Regions from separate parts of the Escherichia fergusonii ATCC 35469 genome, predicted to be linked through region 2. Evidence: predicted binding sites of a transcription regulator. Region 2 holds the regulator's gene; the other holds the start of a gene.

Region 1 (12,105 bases), 330 kb from region 2:
ATTTGTATGTATACGTTCGAAAATAAACGAATTCGGATGCAGTCCCGTAATTTTGGTGTAACCAAAAATCGATTTTTTGAAAAATGGCTTTAACTCGGTTTGTTTTTCGAACTCCGGGCGGACTCGAGGAAGACGAATAATAGTGTTGTATGTTATTTTAACCAGATTTTAAGTTGTTTGGTCGTGGAAAAGTGGAGCAAAATGTTGTTAAAGTGGAAAAATGGTAAAAAAAGTAGGTTGTTGCGGAATAACGTAGTTGTTGATATTTTTTTAATGCATTGAAAAATTATTTTTCAGGGGAGGTATTACACTTTACCATTTAAATTTTGGTTGTCTTTAAGAACTGATATCGCTGTTTGTAATAATTCTTTGTTATCCAGCCATGACTTTTTCTTTATGTTTCCTTCAATGTAATCAAGCAATGTTCTGGTATTGATAGGTCTTCCCTGTTTTGCTACTTCCACGACAGCATCTCCCAGGATAATTCTGACTTCAGGAAGCTGCGCAGGGAACCACTTTAGGGTGTCTTTTGATTTCATGAAGATATTCCTTAAAATATTATTGGTTTTCATTGCAATATTGTATGTCTGATTCAGGATATGTTGACTTATACATCGGTTTTGTCCGGGTTATTGGATATGCCAATCCCTAATTTTATTAGAGCATGACCAAAAATGCTGAATATGATAAGTAGTGAAGTGATTATCAGTATGCTGTTCATATAGCCTCGAATTAGTATGGTGTTATATATAATATAGTTGACAATTTTTATCCTGGGTGTTCTTAAAGTTCGTAGATGAACACTGTAGTTTCAGGTATACAGGAATGCTTACAGATAGAGGCAAAAGTCAGGAGGTTAATGGCGCAAACTGAAGGGGTAGCTGCGAACTAACTTAGGTAGAGACTCTACACGGATTCGGTTTAAAAGTATACATAGATAACAATTTTTATCTGAAGAAGAAAAATATTAAGGTGATATGGTCATATATACTTTAATGCGGAAGAATGAATGTGATGAGAGTGCTGTATCTGAATGGTTGAAAAACCGCAGACACGTCGTATGCAAGAACGTGCTGCGGTTGGCTGGTGAACTTCCGATAGTGCGAGTATTGAATGATTTCCAGCCGTTACCGATTTTACGTGTTAATTAGTGAACAAACCACTCGTCAGCAGACTCCCAGGTATCTTTCAGAGTTTCCTGAACAAAAGTTTTAGCTGAATCTTTATCGGCGGTGCGCGTAACAGAAAGGCCATCGTTGCTGGTGGCTTTTACGATCACCTCTACATCGTCATAACGCTTACTGATGCGTCGAGTTAATTCTTCCTTTAACGCATCCACAGCACCGTTTGGCATTTTAGTCATTTTCTCTTTGGCTATGCAGATCTCAATACGCATAAAAATCCCTCTACACTGTGTTTGTATACAGTGTTATTTTTAACTGTATGAATAAACAGTGTCAATAGAACAAAGATTGCTGCATGTACAAATGTTCTTTGGCTACAAATACACCTACTGATCATGTTCTGCTATGCTCTGATACCTCCAAAATGTACAATCAGCGGCATGAATTTTTCTTTGTACATATGATTGTACATAATCAAAGAGACAACAATTATGACAAGCCTTTTGGCCGCAGAGGTAGCGAAAAGAAGAACCTTTGCAATTATTTCTCACCCGGACGCCGGTAAAACGACCATCACCGAGAAGGTGCTGCTGTTCGGACAGGCCATTCAGACTGCCGGTACAGTAAAAGGCCGTGGTTCCAACCAGCACGCTAAGTCGGACTGGATGGAGATGGAAAAGCAGCGTGGGATCTCCATTACCACCTCTGTGATGCAGTTTCCGTATCACGACTGCCTGGTTAACCTGCTCGACACCCCCGGGCACGAAGACTTCTCGGAAGATACCTATCGTACCCTGACGGCGGTGGACTGCTGCCTGATGGTTATCGACGCTGCAAAAGGTGTTGAAGATCGTACCCGTAAGCTGATGGAAGTTACCCGTCTGCGCGATACGCCGATCCTTACCTTTATGAACAAACTTGACCGTGATATCCGCGATCCGATGGAGCTGCTCGATGAAGTTGAGAACGAGCTGAAAATCGGCTGCGCACCGATCACCTGGCCGATTGGCTGCGGCAAGCTGTTTAAAGGCGTTTACCACCTTTATAAAGACGAAACCTATCTCTATCAGAGCGGTAAAGGTCACACCATTCAGGAAGTCCGTATTGTTAAAGGGCTGAATAACCCGGATCTCGATGCTGCGGTTGGTGAAGATCTGGCACAGCAGCTGCGTGACGAACTGGAACTGGTGAAAGGCGCGTCTAACGAGTTCGACAAAGAATTGTTCCTTGCGGGCGAAATTACTCCAGTGTTCTTTGGTACTGCGCTGGGTAACTTCGGCGTCGATCATATGCTGGATGGCCTGGTAGAGTGGGCACCTGCGCCGATGCCGCGTCAGACTGATACCCGTACCGTAGAGGCGAGCGAAGATAAATTTACCGGCTTCGTATTTAAAATTCAGGCCAACATGGACCCGAAACACCGCGACCGCGTGGCGTTTATGCGCGTGGTATCCGGTAAATATGAAAAAGGCATGAAGCTGCGCCAGGTGCGCACCGCGAAAGATGTGGTGATCTCCGACGCGCTGACCTTTATGGCGGGCGACCGTTCGCATGTTGAAGAAGCGTATCCGGGCGACATCCTTGGTCTGCACAACCACGGCACTATTCAGATCGGCGACACCTTTACCCAGGGTGAGATGATGAAGTTCACCGGTATCCCGAACTTTGCGCCGGAACTGTTCCGTCGTATCCGCCTGAAAGATCCGCTGAAGCAAAAACAGCTGCTCAAAGGGCTGGTACAGCTTTCCGAAGAGGGCGCGGTGCAGGTGTTCCGTCCGATCTCCAACAACGACCTGATCGTTGGTGCGGTTGGTGTGCTGCAGTTTGATGTGGTGGTAGCGCGCCTGAAGAGCGAATACAACGTTGAAGCAGTGTATGAGTCAGTCAACGTTGCCACTGCACGCTGGGTAGAATGTGCGGACGCGAAGAAATTCGAAGAGTTCAAGCGTAAGAACGAAAGCCAACTGGCGCTTGATGGCGGCGATAACCTCGCTTACATCGCTACCAGCATGGTCAACCTGCGCCTGGCGCAGGAACGTTATCCGGACGTTCAGTTCCACCAGACTCGCGAGCATTAATTCTTGCCTCCAGGGTGCGGCAGCCGCTGCGCCCTGTCAATTTCCCTTCCTTATTAGCCGCTTACGGAATGTTCTTAAAACATTCACTTTTGCTTATGTTTTAGCGGATATCCCGAGCGGTTTCAAAATTGTGATCTATATTTAACAAAGTAATGACATTTCTGACGGCGTTAAATACCGTTCAATGCGTAGATATCAGTATCTAAAGCCGTCAATTGTCATTCTACCGATATTAATAACTGATTCAGAGGCTGTAATGGTCGTTATTCATCACCCATCGCTTTTGTGATGGCGACCATTGACTTCTGTAGAGGGTGAAGTCTCTCCCTATTCAGCAATGCAACCTCGTGTTGCCAGGCTCAAATTACGAGCAAACATACAGGAATAAATCGATGACTATGACAAGACTGAAGATTTCGAAAACTCTGCTGGCTGTAATGTTGACCTCTGCCGTCGCGACCGGCTCTGCCTACGCGGAAAACAACGCGCAGACTACCAATGAAAGCGCAGGGCAAAAAGTCGATAGCTCTATGAATAAAGTCGGTAATTTCATGGATGACAGCGCCATCACCGCGAAAGTGAAGGCGGCCCTGGTGGATCATGACAACATCAAGAGCACCGATATCTCTGTCAAAACCGATCAAAAAGTCGTGACTCTGAGCGGTTTCGTTGAAAGCCAGGCTCAGGCCGAAGAGGCAGTGAAAGTGGCGAAAGGCGTTGAAGGCGTGACCTCTGTCAGCGACAAACTGCACGTTCGCGACGCTAAAGAAGGCTCTGTGAAGGGCTACGCGGGTGACACCGCCACCACCAGTGAAATCAAAGCCAAACTGCTGGCGGACGATATCGTCCCTTCACGTAAAGTGAAAGTTGAAACTACCGATGGTGTGGTTCAGCTCTCCGGTACCGTAGATTCTCAGGCACAGAGCGACCGTGCTGAAAGTATCGCCAAAGCGGTAGACGGTGTGAAAAGCGTTAAAAATGATCTGAAAACTAAGTAATTCGTCGTAATTCGACCTCCCGAACTTTGTCGGGAGGCGCGATGTGCACCACACTAAAAATATCGCATTGAGTGATTTTCACGCTCATATCAAGCGGTGACATTAACTATGGTAAAGGAGACGCTTATGTTTCGTTGGGGCATCATATTTCTGGTTATCGCGTTAATCGCCGCCGCACTTGGGTTTGGTGGTCTGGCCGGTACTGCTGCAGGCGCAGCTAAAATTGTCTTTGTCGTCGGGATTATTCTGTTCCTGGTGAGTTTGTTCATGGGCCGAAAACGACCCTAGATTTCAGACCATTAAGAAAATTTTATCCAAAGCCAGTCCAACGGACTGGCTTTTGCGGTTTTAGCGAATAATAAATTGCGTTACTTTGTCATTCTTTCACAACAAAAACAGGAAGGCAGAGGTGGGGCAGCGAATACCTGTAACGCTTGGTAATATTGCGCCGTTGTCGCTAAGGCCGTTCCAGCCTGGACGGATTGCTCTTGTGTGCGAAGGCGGCGGACAGCGTGGAATTTTCACAGCTGGCGTGCTGGATGAGTTTATGCGCGCGCAGTTTAATCCTTTCGATCTTTATCTTGGCACATCTGCCGGAGCGCAGAACCTCTCGGCGTATATCTGCAATCAGCCCGGTTACGCGCGCAAAGTCATCATGCGTTACACCACAAAACGCGAATTTTTCGATCCATTGCGCTTTGTCCGTGGAGGAAATCTTATCGATCTCGACTGGCTGGTGGAGGCCACCGCAAGCCAGATGCCGTTGCAAATGGACACCGCAGCGCGGCTATTTGACAGCGGCAAATCGTTTTATATGTGCGCTTGTCGTCAGGATGACTATGCGCCGAATTACTTTTTGCCAACCAAACAGAACTGGCTGGATGTGATTCGCGCCTCCAGTGCAATACCTGGCTTTTATCGTAGCGGAGTGTCGCTGGAAGGCATTAATTACCTGGATGGCGGGATCAGTGATGCGATCCCGGTTAAAGAGGCGGCAAGGCAGGGAGCAAAAACGTTGGTCGTCATCCGCACTGTGCCGTCACAAATGTACTATACGCCGCAGTGGTTCAAACGCATGGAACGCTGGTTGGGTGACAGTAGCCTGCAGCCGCTGGTCAATCTGGTGCAGCATCATGAAACCAGCTATCGTGAGATTCAGCAATTTATTGAGAAACCACCGGGCAAGCTGCGGATATTCGAAATTTATCCGCCGAAGCCATTACATAGTATCGCGCTCGGCAGTCGGATTCCGGCGCTGCGTGAAGACTATAAGCTTGGGCGTTTATGCGGGCGTTATTTTCTGGCAACGGTCGGTAAGTTATTGACTGAAAAAGCGCCGCTGAGCCGCCATCTGGTGCCAGTGGTGACGCCGGAGTCGATTGTTATTCCTCCTGCACCAGTCGCCAACGATACGCTGGTTGCCGAAGTGAGCGACGCTCCGCAGGCGAATGACCCGACATTTAACAATGAGGATTTGGCTTGATTTGCCGTTATATCGACACCCACTGCCATTTTGATTTCCCGCCGTTTAGTGGCGATGAAGAGGCCAGCCTGCAACGCGCGGCACAAGCGGGCGTAGGCAAGATCATTGTTCCGGCCACCGAGGCGGCAAATTTTGCCCGCGTGCAGGCGTTAGCGGAAAATTATCAACCGCTGTATGCCGCTTTAGGGTTGCATCCGGGGATGTTGGAAAAACATAACGATGCATCGCTGGATCAGTTACAGCAGGCGTTGGGAAGACGTCCGACGAAGGTGGTGGCGGTGGGGGAGATCGGCCTGGATCTCTTTGGTGACGATCCGCAATTTGAGAGGCAGCAGTGGTTGCTTGATGAACAACTGAAACTGGCGAAACGCTACGATCTGCCGGTGATCCTTCATTCACGGCGCACGCACGACAAACTGGCGATGCATCTTAAACGCCAAAATTTGCCACGCACTGGTGTGGTTCATGGTTTTTCTGGCAGCCTGCAACAGGCCGAACGGTTTGTGCAGCTGGGCTACAAAATTGGCGTAGGCGGTACTATCACCTACCCACGCGCCAGTAAAACCCGCGATGTCATCGCAAAATTACCGTTGGCATCGTTGTTGTTGGAAACCGACGCACCGGATATGCCGCTCAATGGTTTTCAGGGGCAGCCTAATCGCCCTGAACAGGCCGCCCGTGTGTTTGCCGTGCTGTGCGAGTTACGCCCGGAACCCGCGGATGAGATTGCCGAAGTGTTGCTTAATAACACGTATGCGGTGTTTAACGTTCGTGGGTAGTCTGCCCTTCGTAAGCCGGATAAGGCGTTCACACCGCATCCGGCAGTCGGCGCACAATGCCTGATGCGACGCTGACGCGTCTTATCATGCCTACAAGTCTGTGCCGAACCGTAGGCTGCATCCGCCATGTCACAAATACAGCGCCGGAAATATTAATCGGCTCACCCCGTGCTCCCGTAACGCATCAGCCAATTGCTCAACGTCTTCCGGCGTGGCGCTCGCCCAGCTTTGCGCCTCGCCATACACGCCGTGAGCATGAAACGCGTTCAGGCGTACCGGAACATCGCCAAGTTGCCTGATAAACTCCGCCAGCTCATCGATATGCTGCAAATAATCCACGTGGCCTGGGATTACCAGCAAACGCAGTTCTGCCAGTTTGCCGCGCTCGGCAAGCAGACTAATGCTGCGCTTGATCTGCTGATTATCGCGTCCGGTTAGCTGTTGATGACATTCGCTTCCCCACGCTTTGAGGTCGAGCATCGCGCCGTCGCACACCGGGAGTAATTTTTCCCAGCCGGTTTCGCTCAACATGCCGTTACTGTCCACCAGACAGGTGAGATGACACAGTTGTGGATCATTTTTGATAGCAGTAAACAGCGCCACCACAAACGGTAACTGGGTCGTGGCTTCGCCGCCGCTTACCGTTATCCCTTCAATAAACAGCACCGCTTTGCGGACGTGACTAAGCACCTCGTCCACGTTCATGGATTGCGCCATCGGCGTAGCGTGTTGTGGACACATCTTCAGGCAGGTATCACACTGCTCGCAGACGGCTGCATTCCACACTACTTTGCTGTTAACAATCTGCAACGCCTGATGCGGACACTGTGGCACGCACTCACCGCAATCATTACAGCGCCCCATTGTCCACGGATTGTGACAGTTTTTGCAGCGCAGATTACAGCCCTGTAAAAACAGAGCCAGACGACTGCCTGGCCCGTCAACGCAGGAGAAGGGGATAATCTTACTGACTAAAGCGCATCTGCTGTTCATGGCTTATAACGCGCGGCTGGCGTTCCAGAATACGAGTGTTGCGTGCGGCTTCTTCTCCCAGCCAGGTGGTATTGGTACGTGAACCTTCGGCACGATATTTTTCTAAATCCGACAAACGCACCATATAACCGGTAACGCGAACCAGATCGCTACCGCTGACATTGGCGGTAAATTCACGCATTCCGGCTTTAAAGGCACCGAGGCAAAGCTGTACCAGCGCCTGCGGATTACGTTTGATGGTTTCGTCGAGCGTCAAAATGTCGCTGATGCCGGAATAATAATAAGCATGATGCGGGGCGACAGTTTGCAGATGGGTGATCGGATCTGGCTCATCGCCATATGGCAAACGTGCGCCCGGCGTGGTGCCGATATCGGAACTTATCCCCGACTGTGCGTGTAACATGGCGCGTTTTTGCCAGCCATATTTCACGGGGGTATTGGCGACAAACTCCGCCAGTTGCGCGCTAATGCGATAACCCACTTCATTTGCGGCGGCTTCTTTACCGTAACGCGCGGCAACTCCTTCTTTTTCACACAGCAAGTTAACCGCTTCCGCCAGCCCATACATGCCAAACATTGGCACAAAACGTTCAGGGTTAATCAGCCCTTCTTTCACCAGGAAGCTATTCTCAAAGAAGTGTGATTGTTGATAGAGGAATTCACACCGCGCATCGATGATGGCGATCTGCTGTTGGCAGTAGTGCGGTAGAGTGCGCGTAAAGAAGTCATCCAGCGATTCGCTGCGCTCGGCAATGGCTTTCAGGTTAAGGCGTACCAGCGTGCTGCCACCACCCGCCAGCGGCAGTGAGTTGTAACAGCTCACAATCCCGTAGCCCCCTTTTGTGAAAATTTTATCATGCACGGGACCGTTGGCGATGTGCGGTTTGCTACATTCACAGATGTTTTTCGCCACTTCCAGCAGCAGGTCATCAGGGGTGATTTCAGGATCGTAGATAAAAGTCAGGTTCGGTGAAACCTGCTTCAGCTCTGCGTCTGCGCGTAAAATCGCACGGGTAATGGGTGAATCAGATGGGCCAATATTGGCGTGCATAAAGGCGTCTGGCAGGGTTCTGTCGAGATAACGCCAGAAACGTTTTATTCGAATATCGATCTCGTCTTGTGTTAGAATTCTAACATACGGTTGCAACAACGCATCCAGTTGCCCCAGGTAGACCGGCATCGATGTGACCGAAGGAACGTGGTGGTAAAGAATGGTCAGCAGAGAGAGTGCGTCATCAAGATCTTTTGCGCCTTCCAGCTCCAGCCATTCTGAACCGTTGGCCAAAAAACGGGCGTAATCGGGTAAGACATAGCGCGGTTTATACGGCGCATGACCTTCAAACATATCGCAGATTACACCTTCATCCAGCGCGCGGCGGGCTTCGGCAGGCAACGCCGGGTAAGGCAGATTGTTTTCTGCTTCCAGTGCCAGAAAATGGCGTTTCTGCTCCGGGCTAAGTACCGGGCTGGTGACAATTTGCTGGCAACGTTGTTGCAGTGCATTTTCATGAGAAGTGGGCATCTTCTGTTCCTTTTATGCCGAAGGTGATGCGCCATTGTAAGAAGTTTCGTGATGTTCACTTTGATCCTGATGCGTTTGCCACCACTGACGCATTCATTTGAAAGTGAATTATTTGAACCAGATCGCATTACAGTGATGCAAACTTGTAAGTAGATTTCCTTAATTGTGATGTATATCGAAGTGTGTTGCGGAGTAGATGTTAGAATACTAACAAACTCGCAAGGTGAATTTTATTGGCGACAAGCCAGGAGAATGAAATGACTGATCTGAAAGCAAGCAGCCTGCGTGCACTGAAATTGATGGACCTGACCACCCTGAATGACGACGACACCGACGAGAAAGTGATCGCTCTGTGTCATCAGGCCAAAACTCCGGTCGGCAATACCGCCGCTATCTGTATCTACCCTCGCTTTATCCCGATTGCTCGCAAAACGCTGAAAGAGCAGGGCACCCCGGAAATCCGTATCGCTACGGTAACTAACTTCCCACACGGTAACGACGACATCGAAATCGCGCTGGCAGAAACCCGTGCGGCAATCGCCTACGGTGCCGATGAAGTTGACGTAGTGTTCCCGTACCGTGCACTGATGGCGGGTAACGAGCAGGTTGGTTTTGATCTGGTGAAAGCCTGTAAAGAGGCTTGCGCGGCAGCGAACGTACTGCTGAAAGTGATCATCGAAACTGGCGAACTGAAAGACGAAGCGCTGATCCGTAAAGCGTCTGAAATATCCATCAAAGCGGGTGCTGATTTCATCAAAACCTCTACCGGTAAAGTGGCTGTGAATGCGACGCCGGAAAGCGCGCGCATCATGATGGAAGTGATTCGCGACATGGGCGTAGAAAAAACCGTTGGTTTCAAACCGGCGGGCGGCGTGCGTACTGCGGAAGATGCGCAGAAATATCTTGCCATCGCAGATGAACTGTTCGGTGCTGACTGGGCTGATGCGCGTCACTACCGCTTTGGTGCTTCCAGCCTGCTGGCAAGCCTGCTGAAAGCGCTGGGCCACGGCGACGGTAAGAGCGCCAGCAGCTACTAAGGCTTGATTTGCCGGATGACGCAGCGATGCTCATCCGGTTCCCCGATTACCTCGTCTCTTTTCCACGGGAGGTTACCTTGTTTCTCGCACAAGAAATTATTCGTAAAAAACGTGATGGTCATGCGCTGAGCGATGAAGAAATTCGCTTCTTTATCAACGGTATTCGCGACAACACTATCTCCGAAGGGCAGATTGCCGCCCTCGCGATGACCATTTTCTTCCACGATATGACAATGCCGGAGCGTGTCTCGCTGACGATGGCGATGCGAGATTCAGGAACCGTTCTCGACTGGAAAAGCCTGCATCTGAATGGCCCGATTGTTGATAAACACTCGACCGGCGGCGTCGGCGATGTGACTTCGCTGATGTTGGGGCCGATGGTCGCTGCCTGTGGCGGCTATATTCCGATGATCTCCGGTCGCGGCCTCGGCCATACTGGCGGTACGCTCGACAAGTTGGAATCCATCCCTGGCTTCGACATTTTCCCGGATGACAACCGTTTCCGCGAAATTATTAAAGACGTCGGCGTGGCGATTATCGGCCAGACCAGCTCACTGGCTCCGGCAGATAAACGTTTCTACGCGACCCGCGATATTACCGCAACCGTGGATTCCATCCCGCTGATCACTGCCTCGATCCTGGCGAAGAAACTTGCGGAAGGTCTGGACGCGCTGGTGATGGACGTGAAAGTGGGTAGCGGCGCGTTTATGCCGACCTACGAACTCTCTGAAGCCCTTGCCGAAGCGATTGTTGGCGTGGCTAACGGCGCTGGCGTGCGCACCACCGCGCTGCTCACCGATATGAATCAGGTGCTGGCCTCCAGTGCAGGTAACGCGGTTGAAGTTCGTGAAGCGGTGCAGTTCCTGACTGGTGAGTATCGTAACCCGCGTCTGTTTGATGTCACGATGGCGTTGTGTGTGGAGATGCTTACCTCCGGCAAACTGGCGAAAGATGACGCCGAAGCGCGCGCGAAATTGCAGGCGGTACTGGACAACGGTAAAGCGGCAGAAGTCTTTGGTCGTATGGTAGCGGCACAAAAAGGCCCGACCGACTTCGTTGAGAACTACGCGAAGTATCTGCCGACAGCGATGCTGACGAAAGCAGTCTATGCTGATACCGAAGGTTTTGTCAGTGAAATGGATACCCGCGCGCTGGGAATGGCAGTGGTTGCAATGGGCGGCGGTCGCCGTCAGGCATCTGACACCATCGATTACAGCGTCGGCTTTACTGATATGGCGCGTCTGGGCGACCAGGTAGACGGTCAGCGTCCGCTGGCGGTTATCCACGCGAAAGACGAAAACAGCTGGCAGGAAGCGGCGAAAGCGGTGAAAGCGGCAATTAAACTTGCCGATAAAGCACCGGAAAGCACACCAACTGTCTATCGCCGTATCAGCGAATAACGGTATACTGATCTGATCATTTAAATTTGAAGCACTGAGTACGGAGAACATATGAAACGTGCATTTATTATGGTGCTGGACTCATTCGGCATCGGCGCTACAGAAGATGCAGAACGCTTTGGTGACGTCGGGGCTGACACCCTGGGTCATATCGCAGAAGCTTGTGCCAAAGGCGAAGCTGATAATGGTCGTAAAGGCCCGCTCAATCTGCCAAATCTGACCCGTCTGGGGTTGGCGAAAGCACACGAAGGTTCTACCGGTTTCATTCCGGCGGGAATGGACGGCAACGCTGAAGTTATCGGCGCGTACGCATGGGCGCACGAAATGTCATCCGGTAAAGACACCCCGTCTGGTCACTGGGAAATCGCCGGTGTCCCGGTTCTGTTTGAGTGGGGATACTTCTCCGATCACGAAAACAGCTTCCCGCAAGAGCTACTGGATAAACTGGTCGAGCGCGCTAATCTGCCGGGTTACCTCGGTAACTGCCACTCTTCCGGTACGGTCATTCTGGATCAGCTGGGCGAAGAGCACATGAAAACCGGCAAGCCGATTTTCTATACCTCCGCTGACTCAGTGTTCCAGATTGCTTGCCACGAAGAAACCTTTGGCCTGGATAAACTCTACGAACTGTGCGAAATCGCCCGTGAAGAGCTGACCAACGGCGGCTACAACATCGGTCGTGTTATCGCTC
Region 2 (12,105 bases):
AGTTCTGGAAAGCCGGGCGACACAAGGCTCCAGTTTATTGATTCCTTGAGTATTGTAGAAAGAAATTGGGCTTCCACCTGGGAAGCCCTTTCTTTTTTAGTTCGGCTGTATGTAGGGTACAGCTCGATGAATTTGTTTGACGCGCAATAGTGACAGATTTAATTATCAATTCCTATTTTGTTCTAAGGGCAAAAACTGAGGTTGTGATCCTCCGCACAATCCCTTAGTAACGCCAGCGGTTATTGCGCTGATATTGTGGCAATTTTGGCGATTTAATCGCCCTGATAACCCACACTATCGCAACGGCTAACAACAACCACGGCAATAACTTAATCATCAGTGCCAGCATACCGCCCAAAAACATAAATGCGGTCGCCACTGCCAGGGCAGCAATTACCCCGAGAAAAGAGACGCCGGTGACCAGCAACATGACAAAGAAGCCAATCACAAAAAGTAGTTCCAGCATGATGTTCTCCCAAAAATGAATTCTCTTGCTGGCGTTACAAGAATCATGCCAACAAATAATCTATTGATTTATAAACAAAACGCCCCGCGAGTTAACGCAGGGCGTGGTGAATTTGACTAAGTTTTGGTTAAAAATTAACGATTATCTGCAACCAGCTTTAAAGCATGTTCCAGTACGTTAATATCCGCGCCGGGTTTATGGGCGTTTTCGCTTAAATAACGCCGCCATTGACGTGCTCCTGGAATCCCCTGGAACAGCCCCAGCATATGCCGCGTGATATGCCCCAGATACGTTCCCTGGCTAAGTTCACGTTCAATGTAGGGGTACATTGCCCGCACCACTGCGACCGGATCAGCATCTGTATCTGTAGAAGCAAAAATTTCTCGATCTACCGCCGCCAGAATACCAGGATTCTGATAAGCCTCACGCCCGACCATTACGCCATCCATATGCTGCAGATGCATTTTGGCTTCCTCCAGCGACTTGATCCCGCCGTTAATCGACATTGTTAAATGGGGGAAATCGCGCTTCAGCTGATAGACACGAGGATAATCAAGTGGCGGGATCTCCCTGTTTTCTTTCGGGCTTAAACCGGAAAGCCAGGCTTTACGGGCGTGGATGATAAACATCTCACACTCACCCTTACCGGAAACGGTGTTGATAAAATCACAAAGAAATTCGTAGCTGTCCTGGTCGTCAATACCAATACGCGTTTTCACCGTCACCGGAATCGACACCACATCACGCATCGCTTTCACGCAGTCCGCCACCAGCTGCGCGTTACCCATCAGGCACGCACCAAACATACCGTTCTGTACGCGATCAGACGGGCAGCCCACATTGAGGTTGATTTCATCATATCCACGCGCTTCCGCCAGTTTCGCACACTGTGCCAGCGCCGCCGGATCGCTACCACCCAGTTGCAATGCCACCGGATGCTCTTCTTCGCTGTATGCCAGGTAATCACCTTTACCGTGAATAATCGCCCCCGTGGTCACCATCTCGGTATACAGCAGCGTATTACGAGAGAGCAGACGCAAGAAATAACGGCAGTGCCTGTCTGTCCAGTCGAGCATCGGAGCAATGGAGAAACGGTAAGCGGGATAAGCGGTTTGTGATTCTGCTGACATGGCGATTTTTTAATCATTTGGTAAATGGGGGCGCTACTATAGCATAACGATTAAGCCAGAAGGCAATGCTCTGGTGAAGGGCTTGAGTAACCGGGGATCTCGGCGTTTAACAGAGAACATGATAAAGTAAGGACTTCCTTATTTCCCATATTTTGAGGTGCTAAATGGAAATGACCACAACGCAGGAGTTACTGGCGCAGGCTGAAAAACTCTGCAGCCAGCGTAATGTGCGCCTGACTCCGCAGCGCCTCGAAGTGCTACGTCTGATGAGCCTCCAGGAAGGCGCTATCAGTGCTTACGATCTATTGGATTTATTGCGCGAATCCGAACCACAAGCCAAACCACCGACGGTTTATCGTGCACTGGATTTTCTGCTGGAGCAGGGATTTGTACATAAGGTGGAATCCACCAACAGCTATGTACTCTGCCATCTGTTTGATCAGCCGACCCATACGTCTGCGATGTTTATTTGCGATCGTTGTGGCGCGGTGAAAGAAGAGTGTGCGGAAGGTGTGGAAGATATTATGCATACTCTGGCGGCAAAAATGGGCTTTGCCTTGCGGCATAATGTGATTGAAGCACATGGATTATGTGCAGCGTGTGTTGAAGTTGAAGCGTGTCGTCATCCTGAAAAGTGCCAGCACGACCATTCCATTCAGGTGAAGAAAAAGCCGCGCTAACAACATTGTCTTACAGAGGGAGTACATCCTTGTACTTGCAGGCATGAGGGTTACCAGCGATAGTCGTTACGGGTTTCCCAGTCTACGACCTCTTTTTCCGCCTGATCTTTCTGATAGCCATAACGTTCCTGGATTTTCCCCACCAGCTGATCGCGTTTGCCCTCAATGACCGTCATATCATCATCGGTCAGTTTGCCCCATTGCTCTTTCACTTTACCTTTCAACTGTTTCCAGTTACCGCCGACTTCGTCTTTATTCATATTCAAGTCCTCATCGTTAGGTTGTGAATAGCGAGAGTGTCGCGTCCAACATCGCTATGTTTTCTGCTGAACGTGAGATTAAGTGTAGTCAGGAATCTGGAATCAGAATTATTTATCAGAATTTTTAACCATCACGTTTCTGCAAACCAAGTGCCATTACACCAGTGACGACGCCAGATATAAGCCAGAGAAAGCCCTCGCAGTGCCAAAAATACGGTTAATGCCAGCCACAAACCATGATTACCCAGCCACGGTAAGGTCAGTAACGTAAGCGCGAATCCTGCTGCTGCGACCGCCATACTATTGCGCATTTCGGCGGCGCGTGTTGCACCAATAAACATGCCATCCAGCAGATAACACCAGACCCCCACCAGCGGCAAAATGACTTGCCAGAAAAGATAATGATCGGCCAGTTGTTGGATCTGGGTTAACGAGGTCAGTAAGGCAATGATATGTTCACCCGCCAGCAAATAAATCACAGAAAACAGCAACGCTACGATCCCCGACTGGCGGCACGCTGCACGCCAGACCTCCAGTAGCTGGCTCCCGTCGCGTGCACCGTACGCCTGACCTGAATGCGCTTCAACCGCGTAGGCAAAACCATCCAGCGCATAGGCGGTAAAGGTGAGTAGCGTCATCAGGACCGCGTTGACGGCGATAATGTCACTTCCCAGTCGCGCGCCAAGAACCGTTATTGCGCCAAAACAGAGTTGTAACAATAACGAACGCAGCATGATATCGCGGTTAAGTGCCAGCAGGCGGCGGAAGTTGCCTCGCCAGGCTGTTTTCAGCATTTCACCGGAGATACCGCGTAGTTTGAGGATTTTACGCACCATTAGCAGACCAATCAGCAATGTTGCATATTCCGCAATAACCGTCGCCAGCGCCGCGCCCTGCACGTTCATATGAAGCCCCATCACCAGCCAGATATCGAGCACAATGTTGAGGATATTACCGACCACCAGCAGAACAACCGGCGCACGGGCATATTGCACGCCAAGTAACCAGCCAAGTAATACCAGATTAGCCAGTGATGCCGGAGCACTTAACCAACGGATTTCCAGAAAGCGTCGTGCCTGTTCCAGTACAGCCTCACTGCCACCGACAATATGTAAAGCAAGAGCGATTATCGGTGTGCGTAACAGAGCAATTAATGCTCCAGCCCCTAATGCCAGCAACAGCGGTTGCACCAGTGCTCGTGCTAAAGCCTGAGGATTTTTTGCACCATAAGCCTGGGCGGTAAGACCGGTGGTGCTCATACGCAAAAACAACAGCAACATAAAGAGAAAGCTGGTCGCCGTTGCCCCTACAGCCACACCGCCCAAATAAACCGGACTATCAAGATGACCAATAACTGCCGTATCGACCAGACCCAGTAACGGGACGGTGATATTGGAGAAGATCATGGGTAAGGCAAGATGCCAGAGTGCTTTATCAGATGAGGTAAGGAATGCCATGCAGACAAGCCTGATGAGAAGAAGTGAAAAACAGACCGCGATGCCTGATGCATCGCGGTATTAAAAGCTTGATTACAGCCAGTCGCCGTTGCGAATTACGCCTACAGCCAGACCTTCAATAGTGAAATTCTGTTGACGAAGATCGACAACAATAGGTTTGAATTCACTGTTTTCTGGCAGGAGTTCGACTTTGTTACCCTGTTTTTTCAAACGCTTAACGGTAACTTCGTCATCAATACGCGCCACAACGACCTGGCCATTACGTACGTCCTGTGTTTTATGTACTGCCAGCAGGTCGCCGTCCATAATACCAATGTCTTTCATCGACATGCCGCTAACGCGAAGTAAGAAGTCCGCATTGGGTTTAAAGAGAGAAGGATCGACCTGATAATGGCCTTCAATATGCTGTTGTGCCAGAAGTGGTTCACCAGCAGCTACACGCCCAACCAGCGGCAGCCCCTCTTCTTCTTCCTGCAACAGTCGGATACCACGCGAAGCACCAGAAACAATTTCAATGACACCTTTACGTGCCAGCGCCTTCAGATGTTCTTCAGCAGCGTTTGGGGAACGAAACCCCAAGCGCTGCGCAATTTCCGCACGCGTCGGTGGCATACCTGTCTGGCTGATGTGATCCCGAATGAGATCAAACACCTCTTGCTGCCTGACCGTTAACGCTTTCATTTCGCCCCCTGGGTGTATATACAGTTATGCTGTGAGTATATACAGCGAAAGGCGAATTTGGAATCACAAAATACACGATAAACGAGAGTTTTAGCGAAATCTGGAAGCATTATCGGAAATGCGACCACAACAGGATGCCCCAGGTTATCAGTGCGACGATAATAGAAAGTAAAACGGCGGCAGACCCCATATCTTTGGCTCGCCCGGAAAGTTCGTGATATTCAGAACCAATGCGGTCAACCACTGCTTCGATCGCACTGTTAAGGATTTCGACAATCATCACCAGCATTACTGAACCAATTAATAATACGCGGGTAATCGCATCGACATCCAGCCAGCAGGCGATGACCACGCCTAGCAATACAGCGACGCTCTCCTGGCGAAATGCTGCTTCATTAACCCATGCAGCACGAAAACCTTTCCAGGAATAGCCTGCTGCTTTGATAATCCGGGTGAATCCAGTGGTATTATTGGCCATTGAAAGAACCTTTTTGCTTTATTAGCGTCAATAAAAAAGAACTGTTTACCCGTGTAATTCGGGTGACAACAACGCGACGCGAAGGTTGAAGGGATACAACAGAATTTCAACCGACTTTCTGCTATCCTTGCGGCGCATTTGCATTATTAACCAGAGGCTTTACATCGTTTATGTCCGGCTGGCCACGAATTTACTACAAATTACTGAATTTACCATTAAGCATCCTGGTAAAAAGCAAGTCTATTCCGGCAGATCCTGCCCCGGAACTGGGGCTCGATACCTCTCGTCCAATTATGTACGTTTTACCGTACAACTCAAAAGCGGATTTGCTGACCCTACGTGCCCAGTGTCTGGCGCACGATCTCCCTGACCCGTTAGATCCACTGGAGATCGACGGTACGCTGCTGCCTCGCTATGTCTTTATTCACGGCGGTCCACGCGTGTTCACTTATTACACGCCAAAAGAAGAGTCGATCAAGCTGTTTCACGACTATCTCGACTTACACCGCAGTAACCCCAATCTCGACGTCCAGATGGTGCCAGTATCGGTAATGTTTGGTCGTTCACCAGGGCGTGAAAAAGGCGAAGTTAATCCACCATTGCGTATGCTCAACGGCGTGCAAAAATTCTTTGCTGTTCTGTGGTTAGGCCGTGACAGCTTTGTGCGTTTCTCGCCGTCCGTTTCTTTACGCCATATGGCGGATGAACACGGCACGGATAAAACTATTGCTCAGAAACTGGCACGTGTCGCGCGTATGCACTTCGCTCGTCAGCGACTTGCAGCAGTTGGCCCGCGCCTGCCTGCCCGTCAGGATCTGTTTAATAAACTGCTCGCCTCCCGTGCGATCGCCAAAGCGGTAGAAGACGAAGCGCGTAGCAAGAAAATCTCCCATGAAAAAGCGCAGCAAAATGCCGTCGCATTGATGGAAGAGATCGCAGCTAACTTCTCTTATGAGATGATCCGTCTTACCGACCGTATTCTCGGTTTTACCTGGAACCGTCTCTATCAGGGCATTAATGTTCATAATGCCGAGCGTGTACGGCAACTGGCGCACGATGGTCATGAAATTGTTTATGTGCCGTGCCATCGCAGCCATATGGACTACTTGCTGCTTTCCTATGTGTTATATCACCAGGGGCTGGTACCGCCACATATTGCCGCCGGGATTAACCTGAACTTCTGGCCAGCAGGGCCGATTTTCCGCCGTCTGGGGGCATTTTTTATCCGCCGTACCTTTAAGGGCAATAAACTCTACTCTACTGTATTCCGTGAATATCTGGGTGAGCTGTTTAGCCGTGGCTATTCTGTAGAGTATTTTGTTGAAGGGGGCCGTTCACGTACTGGTCGTCTGCTGGACCCGAAAACCGGTACGTTGTCGATGACCATTCAGGCAATGTTGCGTGGCGGTACTCGTCCTATTACCTTAGTGCCGATTTACATCGGTTATGAGCACGTGATGGAGGTGGGCACCTACGCGAAAGAACTGCGTGGGGCAACCAAAGAGAAAGAGAACATGGCGCAGATGCTGCGTGGTCTAAGCAAGCTGCGTAATCTCGGTCAGGGCTATGTCAATTTTGGCGAACCCATTCCGTTGATGACCTATCTCAACCAGCACGTACCAGAATGGCGCGAATCTATCGACCCGATCGAAGCGGTGCGTCCGGCCTGGTTAACACCGACGGTAAATAACATTGCTGCCGATTTGATGGTGCGTATTAATAACGCCGGGGCGGCTAACGCCATGAACCTGTGTTGTACTGCGTTACTGGCATCTCGTCAGCGTTCACTTACCCGTGAGCAATTGACCGAGCAGTTAGATTGCTATCTTGATCTGTTACGCAATGTGCCGTACTCCCCCGATGCGACTGTACCTTCTGCCAGCGCCAGTGAACTGATTGACCACGCGCTGCAGATGAATAAGTTTGAGGTGGAGAAAGACACCATTGGTGACATCATCATTCTGCCGCGTGAACAGGCAGTGTTGATGACCTATTACCGCAACAACATTGCACATATGCTGGTACTGCCTTCGTTGATGGCAGCAATTGTCACGCAGCACCGTCACATCTCCCGTGAGGCATTGTTGCACCACGTTGAAGTGCTGTACCCAATGCTGAAAGCTGAGCTGTTCCTGCGTTGGGATCGCGACGAATTACCAGATGTTATTGATGCACTGGCGCGTGAGATGGCGCGTCAAGGGCTGATTACCCTGCAAAATGACGAGTTGCAAATTAATCCTTCACACTCCCGCACATTGCAGTTGCTGGCCGCTGGTGCACGCGAAACATTGCAGCGTTATGCCATCACTTTCTGGCTGCTAAGCGCTAATCCGGCAATCAACCGCAGTTCGCTGGAGAAAGAGAGTCGCACCGTGGCGCAACGTCTGTCAGTGTTGCATGGCATTAACGCGCCGGAGTTCTTCGACAAAGCAGTGTTCAGTTCTCTGGTACTGACTCTGCGTGATGAAGGTTACATCAGCGATAGTGGCGACGCCGAACCGGCAGAGACATTGAAGGTGTATCAGATGCTGGCGGAGTTGATTACGTCTGATGTGCGTCTGACGATTGAAAGTGCGACGCAGGGCGAGTAAATCAAGATAATAAAAAACCGGTCAAGTGACCGGTTTTTTTTATTAAATTAACAAAATCAAAAATGCCAGTAACTCATTGCCAGCCCTAAAAACAGCACCAGGCCAACATAGTTATTATTCATAAACGCCTTAAAACAGGCTTCACGCTCACGGTTGGCAATCAGCTTTTGTTGATAAACAAACAGACCACCTGCAACCAGAATCGACCAGTAATAGCCCCAGTCTAGGCCGTTAAGCCAACCAATCAGCGCCATTAATACCATCACGCCAATCTGTAATACGCCGATAATAAATTTATCGTATTGCCCAAACAGGATCGCCGTGGATTTAATGCCAATTTTAACATCGTCATCGCGGTCAACCATCGCGTACTGAGTATCATAAGCAACTGCCCAAAGGATATTCGCAAGGAACATCAACCAGCAGCTAAGCGGCACCGACTCACTAACCGCAGCAAAAGCCATAGGGATCGACCAACCAAATGCCGCGCCCAATACCACTTGCGGTAAATGCGTGTAGCGCTTCATAAATGGGTAAACCCAGGCCAGTGCCAGTGCGGCTACAGATAACAGAATCGTCATCGTGTTCAGTGTCAGTACCAGCAAAAATGCCAGCAGCACCAACACCACAAACAACGTCCGGGCTTCTTTTTCGGTTACCGCACCGCTGGGCAACGGTCGGTTTGCGGTGCGTTTAACATGACCGTCAAATTTACGATCAGCATAATCGTTAACCACACACCCGGCGGCCCGCATTAGCCAGACTCCAGCCACAAATACTGCCAGAATCCACAATGGTGGCACGCCTGGTGTAGCCACCCAAAGTGCCCACAGGGTTGGCCAGAGCAGTAGTAACGCGCCAATTGGCTTATCCGTACGCATTAAGCGGTGAAACGCCAACAGCTTATTCTGCGTCAGACTCCACTCCATCTTTATTTCCTCTTAGTACAACGGTGATGCAGGCAAAAACAGTTCAGTAAGCATCAGGGGCTTACCGCTTAACCGCAGACGTGAACGCCGCCCCCATAGCTCTGCATCACGACCAATCTCAATAAAATCACGGCTCAACGTTGATGATGTAAACAGGTAGCGCCCCAACGGGGTCTTACCCAGTTTTTGTAATGCCAGTTCAGGGCCAGATAACGTTGATTCTGGCACCACAGTGCGCCCCGCAAGCCAGGGTTCACCATCTGCGCAAAGTAAAATTTCCCGCAGCCAGTAGCGAGGCTCTTGCGGCAACTGCGATAACTCCAGGGCAACATCTTGTTGCCCGACAAAGCCTTCGCGGATTACTGTCACGCTCACCTTTTTTCCCTGCTGCTCAAAACGTTTGGTCATGGAATCTTCCAGTAATAACCAGTCGAGTTGTGCGGGATCAAGCGCCGGAATCTCAGCAAAATAGCGCAGCGCACGCAGTTGCGTTAACGCGGGATGTGACATGCGAACTCTCCGTTCTATAACGTGAAGGCATTGTATCGCAGAAAAGAGATTACGGGAGAAGGAAACAAAATTAAGTGATCTATTGCGCAACAAAAACGCAACAATCGCAAAAAATGATAAAAAAAGGTGCGCCAGAAGACGCACCAGTTGTTGCAAAATCAGCACTGCGGGGAGTGGTTACCCCTTGCCTTTTACACTGCTGATAAAAGTGGAACGGGCAGAGGTCGAGCCCAGACGTTCAGCTTCATCAAGCAGTTTCAGCGCTTTATCGACATCACCTTTTGCCACCGCCTCTTTGATCGCCTGATTAAAGTAGCTTTCGGTATCTGTCAGCATCGGTTCGCTTTTCTTCGCTGGTGCTGGCGTTGCTGTCGGTGCTGGTGCTGCATAAGCAGGCGCAGCAGTGTTGCCTACAGTGACCGGCCCCGGACCGGAAGAACCAAACAGTGGCCCAACCAGAACGCTGGAGCTGCTATTGGTTTTCACTTTCAGTTTCAGCAAACCATCAGTGGTATGGCGGGCAATCGGATCAGGAATATCCGGTACGGCGTTACCCACGCCTTTGGCATAGGCTTTTGCCGGATCAATCAGTTTTGTGGTTTGCTGGAGATCTTTCTCAGTAGTAAAGACCAAAACATAAATTTTCTGCTGACCCAAAGCAGGCGTCAGGCGCATTACCCCTTCAAGACGATCGGCGCTCATTACACCAGGCTCCTGGTAGGTAAAATAGCTGCTGGGGAAGTAAGCAGAAGGCGTCATGTTCTGATCAAGAATTAATACGTTCGGTGCAAATACGCTGGTTTGCTTATTCACTTCGCTGGTCAGCGTCAATGTCAGTTCACCGATATTAGCCGGTACGCTATACGCCGCAACCGGGCCGCTGATACCTGCTACGTTCAGTTGTTGGCCGCCCGTTGCCAACTGTGTGGTCTGGACTTTAGCTTGATCGACGGGCGTCCAGGTCAGTTGTTGCAGCGCAGCGGTGGGAATAGCGGGGGCATCGCTGGTGTTTTGCGGTACGTAGTTAACGTCTGCCAGAGTGATTCCCGGTGCGCCAGCCAATAGCCCTACAGATAAACAAAGGGCGACGAGACTTTTTTTCATTTTCATTGTTATCACCTCAGAAAGCGGGGGTCAGGCGGTAGCCAGGCAATAGCGCGCCAAACCCGATAAACAGAGGGGCTTACGCCCCTCATCAGGTCAGGTTAGTGCGTTATTACCACCAGATTTCCATCTGGGCACCGAAGGTCCACTCGTCGCTGTCGCCACGACCGAAGCTACCGCCTTCGAAATTCGCCGGAACGGCTTTGCCGTAGTTCGGGTTAGTTTTGGAGTTATCGTTGTAGTCATAACCCCATTTCTCATCCCACTTGGCGTAGGTGGCGAACACACGAATAGCCGGACGCGACCAGATGCTGTCGCCAGCCTGCCATTGTTGAGCAAGGGTGATTTTGTACTGGTTGTTCTTGTCGCCAGTGCGTTGGGATTCGACGTTGTCGTAGCCCACTTCCAGCAGGGTACTCATGATCGGCGTCCACTTGTACATCGGACGAATACCGACCGTCCACCATTTGGTGCCGTTGTCGTTATCCCAGTTGATATCCTGATACATACCGACATACATCATGTCCCAGTTATCACCCAGGGAGATTGCACCGTGGTCGAGGATACGCAACAAATGACCGTTGTTGTTAATGTTGTAAGCAAAGTGCTCGTTATCAAACGCGACGCCCGAGCCCTGGTTCAGACCTTTACCCTGGGAAGTCATTGCGTCAGTTGCGTACTGAACAACAAACTTGTTGAAGCCTTTTAACATGCTCTGGGTATGTTCAGCAGTGAACATCCAGCCATCTTTAGAAGCGCCATCAACCAGACGATAATCATCACGTAAGTTTGCACGACCATAATCCACACCCAGTTCTAAAGTACCGCCTGGGTTGATTTCCATTTGTGCTAAACGTACGTCGAACACATCGTTCGCGGTCTCGTTAACATAATCGTAGATATTATCGCTGGCGAAAGAGGAAGAACCGCCCGCTTCAGAAGAACGCGTAGCTGCCAGAGAAAGTTTACCGAAACCGAGATCGATGTTTTCCAGACCGGCACCAGGACCTGAAATATCCCAGTAGTAGAAGTCGATCATGTGAACGTCATGACGTTGGTAGAAGCGTTTACCTGCCCAGATGGTGGCACCCGGCAGCGCGTCGATCAGGTTTTTACCCTGAACGTTCGCTTCACGGAAGGCCGGGCTGGTAGCTTCCCAGTCGTTTTGCTGTGCTACGGAATAGGCTACGTTGGTATCGAAGTAGAAACTCTTATCGCCTTCTTTCCACACTTCCTGGCCCAGTTTCAATTCCGCATAGGTTTCACATTCGTTACCAAGACGGTATTTACTTTGTGCACCGGTGGTCTGGAAACACTGCTGTTCACCGCCACTACCCGTCCAGCCAATACCGGAACGAGCGTAACCGTGGAAATCCACGGCCATTGCCTGAACAGACATCATGCCTGCTGCGACGGCAACTGCCAGGGGGAGTTTGCGCAGAGTTGTCATCATTCTATCTCCTGAGATCATTGCTTTTCTTTTTTTACACATCGCCTTGTAGAGACGTTGTGTCTGTTGTGGAATGCTTAAACGCCCGGTTCCTGATGCAGTCGACGACATGCAGTGCCATCTTCACGGAACAGATGACAACGCTCTGGCGGCAGGCCGATAGCGAATGTGGCACCCTCTTCTACCAACACCACGTCAGTCTGGCGGTACACCAGGTTTTGACGTATTGAAGGGATCTGGATATGAATTTGCGTTTCGTTGCCCAGTTGCTCTACCACCTGCACCACGCCTTCCAGCGTGACATCAGCGATATCGCTCGGTAACAGGTGTTCAGGGCGAATACCTAATGACATGTTGGCCCCAACCTGG

The links. The regulator LexA, encoded in region 2, represses DNA repair genes until DNA is damaged. The targets are predictions, from matches to a motif close to TNCTGTATGTACATACAGNA.
Region 1: EFER_RS22290 (DinI-like family protein) is a predicted target of LexA. The motif match lies at 1,438-1,457, and genes of this name have one in related genera.

What each region holds. Positions count from the first base shown of each region.
Region 1 is NC_011740.1:4,555,791-4,567,895, forward strand. Features, by position in the region: gene ydfK (cold shock protein YdfK) at 306-539, opposite strand; gene EFER_RS24375 (YnaM/YnfT family protein) at 608-721, opposite strand; gene EFER_RS22290 (DinI-like family protein) at 1,148-1,396, opposite strand; gene prfC (peptide chain release factor 3) at 1,616-3,202, shown strand; gene osmY (molecular chaperone OsmY) at 3,595-4,200, shown strand; gene EFER_RS22305 (DUF1328 domain-containing protein) at 4,327-4,488, shown strand; gene EFER_RS22310 (patatin-like phospholipase family protein) at 4,610-5,683, shown strand; gene EFER_RS22315 (metal-dependent hydrolase) at 5,680-6,462, shown strand; gene EFER_RS22320 (YjjW family glycine radical enzyme activase) at 6,592-7,455, opposite strand; gene EFER_RS22325 (YjjI family glycine radical enzyme) at 7,427-8,977, opposite strand; gene deoC (deoxyribose-phosphate aldolase) at 9,235-10,014, shown strand; gene deoA (thymidine phosphorylase) at 10,092-11,414, shown strand; gene deoB (phosphopentomutase) at 11,466-12,105, shown strand, end outside.
Region 2 is NC_011740.1:4,227,711-4,239,815, reverse strand. Features, by position in the region: gene EFER_RS20650 (quinone oxidoreductase) at 1-49, shown strand, start outside; gene pspG (envelope stress response protein PspG) at 224-466, opposite strand; gene dusA (tRNA dihydrouridine(20/20a) synthase DusA) at 601-1,596, opposite strand; gene zur (zinc uptake transcriptional repressor Zur) at 1,761-2,276, shown strand; gene EFER_RS20630 (CsbD family protein) at 2,327-2,536, opposite strand; gene dinF (MATE family efflux transporter DinF) at 2,668-3,993, opposite strand; gene lexA (transcriptional repressor LexA) at 4,066-4,674, opposite strand; gene EFER_RS20615 (diacylglycerol kinase) at 4,784-5,152, opposite strand; gene plsB (glycerol-3-phosphate 1-O-acyltransferase PlsB) at 5,323-7,743, shown strand; gene ubiA (4-hydroxybenzoate octaprenyltransferase) at 7,800-8,672, opposite strand; gene ubiC (chorismate lyase) at 8,685-9,182, opposite strand; gene malM (maltose operon protein MalM) at 9,360-10,292, opposite strand; gene EFER_RS20590 (maltoporin) at 10,399-11,739, opposite strand; gene malK (maltose/maltodextrin ABC transporter ATP-binding protein MalK) at 11,814-12,105, opposite strand, start outside.